Regions from separate parts of the Tolypothrix sp. PCC 7601 genome, predicted to be linked through region 2. Evidence: predicted binding sites of a transcription regulator. Region 2 holds the regulator's gene; the other holds the start of a gene.

Region 1 (4,427 bases), 1.3 Mb from region 2:
GGGGACTGGGGAATGGGGACTGGGGAACTCGGGGCCCCCTCTGGGGATAAGGGGTAATGGGGACTGGGGAAAGGGGAAAGGAGAATAACAAACACCAAATGACAAATGACAAATGACAAATGACAAATGACAAACCCCAACTTAAGCCTTCCAATTAAAAAATTGTGCATAAATATATGCGATCACTTCATCTAAGACTGTTCGCACACCTTGGCTGTAACGCCACCATTGCTGGGGATTGTAGTCTCTGTTGGTAGATGCGATCGCGCCTACTTGAATATGAGAGGCTAATACTTTTTTAAATAGCAGCCAGCTTCTACGAGTATGAGCATCCCAAGAGAATAGATTGATGGATTCTCCGCTAAACTCTGAATTGGCTAACCAGCGACTAAATTCGTTAGCAGATGCATAGCTACGATCCTTAATTACATAAGGTGCTGGAACAGCTATCACTTTCTCTGGTGCTACACCTAGTTTTTTTAATGTGATTGCGGCTACGTCTGCAAAGCTTTTATATGCGCTTAAATAACTTCCTTGCTCTAATGTTCCGCCTGTGGTGATAATTTGGCGATAATTCCCGCGTTTAAATTCACTAATCGCCTCTTGGAGTGCATAATCTGGTACCCATCCTTCCACTACCAAGATTTTTGCTGATTTGATAGGAGTATTGACGGCTAGAAATGGATGTATATGAGTAATTGCGAAAAATAGTAAAGCCGCAACTAGCGTGATCGCAATTATCCATCCCTGAACCGTCAAAACCCACAATTCTTGGCGTTTAATTAATCGAATTTTGGGTAGTTTTAGCTGCTGGCGATTGTTTCTCTTCTGCATTAACCCTTATTTGAACGCTGCTGTTTCAAATAAGTAAACACAGACTTATCGCCAATATCCGCAGGAATTGCTTGCACTGTTTTTCGCAATGCAAAGACTAAAAACAAAATTGCCCAAATTCCTAGTAAAACCTGTTCTGCTGGAATTGGTAAAATTCCTACCAAATGCCCTAACAACAATATTGGTACTGTAAAAGTTAATATCTTAGTTTCCAAGCGATTAAAGCAAAAAGCTTCTTTGAAATAAATACCTGTCAGCGCTACAAAGGTAAATCCAACACCGAATAAGGTAAGAGGATGATTGTAAACGGTAACAGCTAAAGGTTCGCTGCTATAAAACGCCAATCCCACTGCTGCAATGCTACCAATTGCCCAAAAAGCCTGTAACAGTCGGTGCAATGCCAGCATATAAATATGGATGGTGAATAAACTTACACCAAGAGCCAGTGTAAAACAAGCATATAGCGGAGTTAGCGCTGCTAAAGTTGCTGGTTGATTGTTGAACACCACTAAAGCGCTAGCGATCGCCAAGCTAAGTGCAGCTACCATTAACCCAGCGCGATAGATAATTACCCCAGTGCGATCGCTTTGAGTAATTGTAAATTCCCCAAACTGACCTTGATAAACTTCTGGTGCTGATAATGTTTGTGTAGTCATAGATTAGTTATGAGTCTGGATTTGGTATCTCTACAATAAATCTTTCACCATCCAAAATCTAAAATTGTAGAACTTCTAGCCTCAATAGTTGTCAGTTCAGAGGGAAAGGATAAAGAAAAAACCTTTCACCCTTACCCTTTCCCCTTTTACCCTAACCACATTCAAAGGTGAAAATCTTTAACCGAGCCGTATTACCTCTAAACTATCTTGCCAGTTAATCTGCAATTGTGACTGTGCATTACCACTATTGATGGCAATTTCTACCCAGCCATGACTTCCTACTAATGCAATGGCTTCTCTAACTTTGACATCGCTGTAAGTTTCACACCCCGGTATTGTCAAGCTTCCCACTTGTACGCGCCAGGTTTTACCCTGCACATAACTCCCCGGAATGTTGCTCACTAGGTTACCAAAATGGTCAATATATTGAATACAACCTGTGATAACATTTCCTCTCTGTTGGCATTCTGTGATCTCTAGCTGTACCAAACTAGCGGGATCAATTTCTCGCCCCAGTTCTTGGATTGGTACACCGCTTGCTAAATTAGCTCCAACTGGTGCGAAAATATCTCTACCGTGAAAAGTGTGGCTAATTTCGGTGCTCCGCCAATAATTACGATTTGTTAACTCAACTGCTGCGATCGCCTGTTGTTGACTGAGTATGCCACTGAAAATGCCATTATCCGGCCCTACTAAAAATCCTTGGGCAAACTCTACTGCGATCGCCCTGCGTTTGCTACCCACTCCCGGATCTACCACAGCTATATGCACCGTCCCCTCTGGGAAGTAAGGATAAGCATCCATTAAGCAAAACCTAGCTGCTGCTAGATTTTGCGGTGTAATTTGGTGATTTAAGTCGATAACCCTTAGCTGAGGGTTGATTTGAGCAATTACGCCCTTCATTACAGCTACATAAACATCGCGATCGCCAAAATCGCTTAACAGCGTCACTACGCTGGCTTTGCCATCAAGGATTTGAGATTTATCCATTGGTAGATACGATGTTCATCTATAAATATATAATAAAGCAGAAAAATCTGTAACAAAGGCTACGAAATTTGTGCTATATTATGAATACAAAACAAAAAAGCCGAGAGATAACCAGGTAATCATATGAATAAAAATAGATTACAAGCCGCCAACCAAGCCAGAGAAGCCCACAGAGAAAATATTCAAAGAAATATCGAACGTCGCCTGCAAGTAGCGAGAGCCAACGGCGACGAGAGACTAGTTCGTCAATTAGAAGACGAAATGAATTATTGTCGTTAAATCAACAACTCCTTGTTTATAGTTTTGTGACATTTAACCCTGCTCACGCAGGGTTTTGTCTTTTGAGATGTTTTGTCCAGATGCTTTGGTCAAATTTGCTTAATTTTGAATTTTGAATTTTGGATTCCCCGCAGGGGTTGACGTTTCATCCACAAACCAAAACCGAGAGCAAGCAATGAGCCACCAATAGTCAATGGTTCGGGAACCTCTTGAAAAGCATGGTTAGGGACTTCCAACTAAAAAAATATCCCGTCGCTGAGTAGGTAGGGGGGGAAAGAAAAATATTAGTACAAACTTTTTTATTAAATAGCTACTTCATAGAAAATTGATAACATCAAGCTAAACTAACAAACTGGCGATTAAAAACTTGCCATTGCTTTGATTGCAAGATATTTGAGGAGCAAAGGTAGATGAATTGTCTCAAAATTTTTGTGCAATGATGTGCGTTATGTGTTTATCAAGTTGGATAATTAGTGACAGCTTTGACATAGCTAACTGCCAAAGGTGTAAGTAGGCTTTCTAGTTGCGTGACAAAAGCGCGATCGCTCTTTGACCAAATCCGCTTTTGACCAAACACACAAGGCTGCAAAATTCCCCATAATTGCTGATTTTGGCACAAATGAGCATGAATCAGCGCTCTATGTCCAAAATTCTGACGCTCAAATTCTTTATTTACTACTTCTGGACTTTCAGTCTCTATATCTTCAACATAAACAGAAGGCTGATTCTGTAATGCAGCCGCAAATAAAGGATCTTCTTGGGGTAACGACTCTGGATCTAATCTCCACTCAGAGTCAGTAATATCGGGTATTTCTGAATTTCGCCGCCAGCAATAGGCGACTTTAGCAAACTTAGTTTGAGGATTTCTCAGATAGAGAAAACAGCGATCGCACTGCAAAACTTCTCCAATGATAGGCAGTATTGCAGTAAAAATCTCATCCGGCTCGCTGTATTTGTCTAAAACACTTTGTATGGATGCTGGCAAAACTAGCTTACTCATCAAAATTTGGGTGATGTTCTTGGATATTTTCTCAATGCCTGACCATCCAAAACATCACCCTCTGGCAATACTTATGGGTGAAGGGGAAACAGGGGAATGGAAAAGAAAAAACCTTTAACCTTTAACCTTTCACCTTTTCCCCAAAACCAAAAACGAGCAGTATCGCATTCACCGATACAAATCACGACTTAATACCGACTTGCAGAAATTTTCAAACCTAGTCTCTAAACCACTGTCACCGCTTCCAAGCTGCTTTCCAGTCCAGAGACTATCAGAGATGTCATTTGTAAAATTGCAGCGCGATCGCCCATCTGACAACGATCAAACAAAACATCGCCATCTAATTCTGGATAGTTCGCTAAGGTCTGAAGTATATTCTCTCTAGCGTGAAGGTTATTGTTCGCACATGCGGTATACAGTACTAGTCCTGCCATCGTGTACAAATCTAACATTGGCTCATCGCTACCTTCCATTTGGACAATGTTAGGAAACTCAGACAAAGGATGGACGAATTGCTCAAAGGTTAATTGGGTCATAGTTATTGTTGATTCGATACCGTGAATGAGTTTAAACCCAGGTAATCAGGCATTACGGCAACTTGATGCTGTTAAAACCAAAAATGAGATTGACCTTTGTTACTCTGAAAAACATCATTTGTGCAGTGAATT
Region 2 (4,427 bases):
CGACCGGGATCAAAGCCTAAAATGACTGGTTGTGTCGGTGAGAATTCACGGAGATTCATAAGCAAATTAAAATTTAAAAGTTCAACTGTAACCACACTCTCATTTAGACTGCTGGCTATTTTTGAACTACAAGTTCAAGATATATCAGCCGCTTAAATCAGCTTAAATCGGATTAATATCTAGTTGGTTAATTTTTTACGTACTAAAAATAACCTGGCCGCCGATTACTGCCACTAGTTTGACTCTCAGCGGCCCAGCTGTGAAAGTGTCTTCAGCTGCGATCGCTTTAATCTCTAATGCTTGGTCAGATTGCCTGAGTTGGGAAACAAAGCGCAGAAAAGTGCCATCTATTTGAACATTTTCAATAATGCCAGCATTTCGGGCGCGAAATTGCGAAGCAGAAATTAGTAGATCCAGCCTTTGCCTAAGTTGGTAAGATGTCATTGTCTTGGGATCGGCTGTAGTACTGGCTAGTACTTGTCCTCCAGAAAAGACCAGTTGGTTTCTCGCTGAATCAGCAAAGAATTCTATCTGCTTTTCTCCCCTGACGTAATTACCAGCAGAGAAAATCCGGATGACATATTCTCGACCATCATTTATCTGCTTGATCAATTGCTCGATCCGATCTGGGGTAACATGCAGGATTTCTACATTATTTAAGGTATTTGTTCCAGGTTCAGCTAATTCGAGGATAGCATTCTGATTGGCTTCCTGGAGCAGTTGAATAATTGCTTGACGCGCCGCCGTCGGTTGAGTTACTTGAACTACAGCCGCCGCCAAAACTTGACCCCGTACTAAAGCCAATTTTCCTAAACGCAGGTCACGATATGACTGGTAATATTTTTCCAGCCTGGCTACTTCTTGTTCTAGATAATTCTGTTGCTTTTCTAAGTCTTTTAGGCGAGATTCCCGTTTAGCAATTACTAGTTCACGGGCTGCAACTTCTTGATTGCGTTGTTGAATGAGTTTATCCAAGCGGGCAATTTTTTGATCCCGTTGTTCAATCGCTTCTTGTCTGTTGGCTAATTCGCGATCGCGTTTGACAATTGCTGTTTTAGCTTCATCAATCGCTTTCTTGGCTTCAGCATACAGTCTTTGGCGTTCTATTTTACGTTGCTCAATTTCCGCTAACAGACTCTTTTTCTCATCCTCAACGCTTTGCAGTTCTGTGATTGCTTTTTGGTATTGTGCTACGACTTGGCCTAATTGGCTTTGAGTGCGTTGCAACTGATTTTGGGTTTGTGCTTGTTGCTTGAGAGTGCGGTTAAGTTGAGCCTGTGTTACCTGTTGTTTGGCATTCGCCGCCTGCAAGGACTGATTGATCACTTGTAAGTCTTGCTGGGCTTGGGACTGTTCTTTCCTCGCTTGATTTAGTTCCCCTTCAACTTGACTTTTCTGGGTTTCCGCAGTTTTGAGTTGTTCGCGTTTTTGTCTGAGGTCTTTTTGAATATCCTCTAACTCAAACACCCCTTTGCGTAATCCTTCATCAGCAGCAAATAAAATTGCGAGGGTGGATGCTGAAATTAAAGTACCAGTAAAAATCGTTACTAAGACTGCCGTATTTTTTGGACGTAATTTAAACAAAGAAAGGCGCGCCTTGCCAACTCGTGTGCCGATGCGATCGCCCACGGTGGCAAGTACGCCCCCTAGAATTAAAATTGCTGCAATGAGGATGTACCCAGTGGTCATCTTCAGCTACCGAAATGCTTCCAGATACAGCCTACTACTTTCAAACATCTTCTGCGGGAAATCAGAGATTGGCAATTGCTGAACTTCATCAATTTTTAGATTTACCTCCATAGTGGTGTGATTTCTAAAAACACAACATTCGCCTCCTCTGCTTTCCCCAATTGCTTTTAAGTAAATTGCCGACTTAAAGTAACAGGTTTATGCACAGTAATCTTCTTTTTGTGAATAGAAATCATCTTTTTCTCACGTAAATCGCCGAGTAACCTGGTGACGGTAACACGAGTAGAACCGATCGCTTCTGCGATCGCTTGATGAGATAGCTTCAGATCTATTGTGATCCCATCTGCACAAGGAACACCAAAATCTCGACAGAGAATTAATAAAAAACTCACTAACCTTGAACCCATATCTCGGTGCGCGAGGGTTTCAATCATCATCTCTGTTTGTAAAATTCGCGAAGAAAGACCTCGCAGCATTAACATTGATAATTCTGGATTTTCCTTGAGTGCCTGCTCTACTTGTTCAATAGGAGCTGACAATAATTCTACAGGGGTAAATGCAACGGCATGGTAAAACCTATCCGATTTGTTTCCTGTCAGTAATGACAACACACCAAAAACGCTATTTTCCCGTAGCAGCGCTACTGTGATTTCTTCTCCTGCCTCATACACCCTGGAAAGCTTAACAGCGCCTTTTAAAAGAAAATAAACTCGTTCAGCAGGATCGCCAGGAAAAAAGATCGTTTTATTGCGTTCAAACGTTTCTACAACTGGAGGAAACGCTCCAGTTGCCATCTGACGAAAAACATTTGCTAGGGCTTTATCTTGTGTCACGATCATCTCCCTTCCCCTACCCAATGCCGGAAAAACAAAAACTGATTACCTAAGAATACACCTGAAAAATCAATAAAGCACCGTCAACCTTTCTGTACTTTCCTATACTCAAAATAATTGTTTCCTAATTATTTGTTTATTATGATACATAATTTTTGATATTTTTAGCTAGTACTTCTTGAATAGCTAGTTACATTAGCTGTATTAGCAATGTTTTTTTAAAGACAAAATCAAGAGTTCTTGAGAATTTATTCAGGAATAAACTTTAATTTTATTCTTGTAAAAACCCTTACCAATAACATTTTTACAAATCCTCTGTAAAACAAAGATAAACTAGCCTCAGATTCTAGTATGCTCCTAATGATTGTTTACACTCACCATTTCTCATGCTGAATCTGACTGGAAAAAACGCCCTTGTTACAGGTATTGCAAATAACCGCTCAATTGCCTGGGGAATTGCCCAACAACTACACCAAGCTGGAGCTAACTTAGGTATTACCTACTTACCTGATGAAAAAGGCAAAATGGAGAAAAAAGTTGCGGAATTGGTAGAACCTCTTAACCCCAGCTTATTTCTTCCTTGCGATGTCCAAAACGATGAACAGATTCAATCTACCTTTGACACCATTCGAGATAAATGGGGAAAGCTAGACATCCTAGTTCATTGCTTGGCTTTTGCTAATAAAGACGATTTGAGTGGAGATTTTAGCCAAACAACACGCGCTGGCTTCAACACAGCACTTCAAATTAGTACTTATTCCCTCGTGCAGTTGAGCGGTGCAGCTAAACCTTTAATGACCGAAGGCGGAAGTATCGTCACCCTCACATATTTAGGTAGCATTAGGGCGATTCCTAACTATAACATTATGGGAGTTGCTAAGGCAGGGTTGGAAGCTAGTGTACGTTATTTAGCGGCGGAAATGGGGCCACAAAATATCCGCGTTAATGCCATCTCCGCTGGGCCAATTCGCACCTTGGCATCTAGCGCCGTCGGCGGCATTTTAGATATGATTCACCATGTAGAAGAAGTTGCTCCCCTACGACGCACAGTCACCCAGCTAGAAGTAGGTAATACAGCTGCTTTCTTGTGTAGTGATTTGTCCACTGGTATTACAGGACAAGTCATATATGTGGATGCAGGATATGAAATTATGGGGATGTAGTAGATATTGGGCATGGGGCATGGGGCATGGGGCATGGGGCATAGGTAATGGGTAATTGGTAATGATATTTCTTCCTTATCTCCCTCATCCCCCTCATCCCCCTCATCCCCCTCATCTCCCCAATCCCCAATCCCCATTACCCCTTATCCCCAGAGGGGGCCCCGAGTTCCCCAATCCCCAGTCCCCTATCCCCACTAACCATGCAAATTAGCGATCGCGAAATTAATTTCTCTCACGAACCATCTCATTCCAGCCCTCGGATTGCTTCTGTTCATCGCACAACTGGTGAAACTGATGTTCAAGTTACTGTCAACCTTGATGGTACAGGGATTTGTAAGGCAGCTACAGGGATTCCCTTTTTGGATCATATGCTGCATCAAATTGCCTCCCACGGGCTGATTGACTTGGATATCCAAGCTAAAGGAGATTGGGAAATTGATGACCACCACACTAACGAAGATGTGGGTATTACCCTAGGACAGGCTTTGAGTAAAGCGCTAGGTGACAGGAAAGGTATTGTCCGCTTTGGTAATTTCCTTGCACCACTTGATGAAGCGTTGGTGCAAGTAGCATTAGACTTTTCTGGCCGTCCCCACCTCAGCTATGGTTTAGAAATTCCTACTCAGAGGGTAGGAACCTATGACACCCAACTAGTCAGGGAATTTTTCGTGGCGCTGGTTAACCATAGCCAATTAACATTGCACATTCGTCAGTTAGATGGCATTAATTCCCATCACATCAT

The links. Region 2 encodes NtcA, which controls nitrogen genes in cyanobacteria. Its sites were predicted from a motif close to TNTGTANNNNNNNNTACANA; they were not measured.
Region 1: a site for NtcA is predicted at 2,527-2,546, ahead of HG267_RS19840 (S-adenosyl-l-methionine hydroxide adenosyltransferase family protein). Genes of this name have one in related genera too.

The regions. Positions count from the first base shown of each region.
Region 1 covers NZ_CP064879.1:4,834,509-4,838,935, reverse strand. The annotation lists gene HG267_RS19850 (ElyC/SanA/YdcF family protein) at 142-834, opposite strand; gene HG267_RS19845 (DUF2301 domain-containing membrane protein) at 834-1,490, opposite strand; gene HG267_RS19840 (S-adenosyl-l-methionine hydroxide adenosyltransferase family protein) at 1,668-2,480, opposite strand; gene HG267_RS19835 (hypothetical protein) at 2,604-2,759, shown strand; gene HG267_RS41950 (PEP-CTERM sorting domain-containing protein) at 2,849-2,995, opposite strand; gene HG267_RS19830 (GAF domain-containing protein) at 3,217-3,759, opposite strand; gene HG267_RS19825 (hypothetical protein) at 3,984-4,295, opposite strand.
Region 2 covers NZ_CP064879.1:3,511,722-3,516,148, forward strand. The annotation lists gene HG267_RS14690 (pre-16S rRNA-processing nuclease YqgF) at 1-59, opposite strand, end outside; gene HG267_RS14695 (DUF3084 domain-containing protein) at 196-1,689, opposite strand; gene ntcA (global nitrogen regulator NtcA) at 1,857-2,528, opposite strand; gene fabI (enoyl-ACP reductase FabI) at 2,909-3,685, shown strand; gene hisB (imidazoleglycerol-phosphate dehydratase HisB) at 3,886-4,427, shown strand, end outside.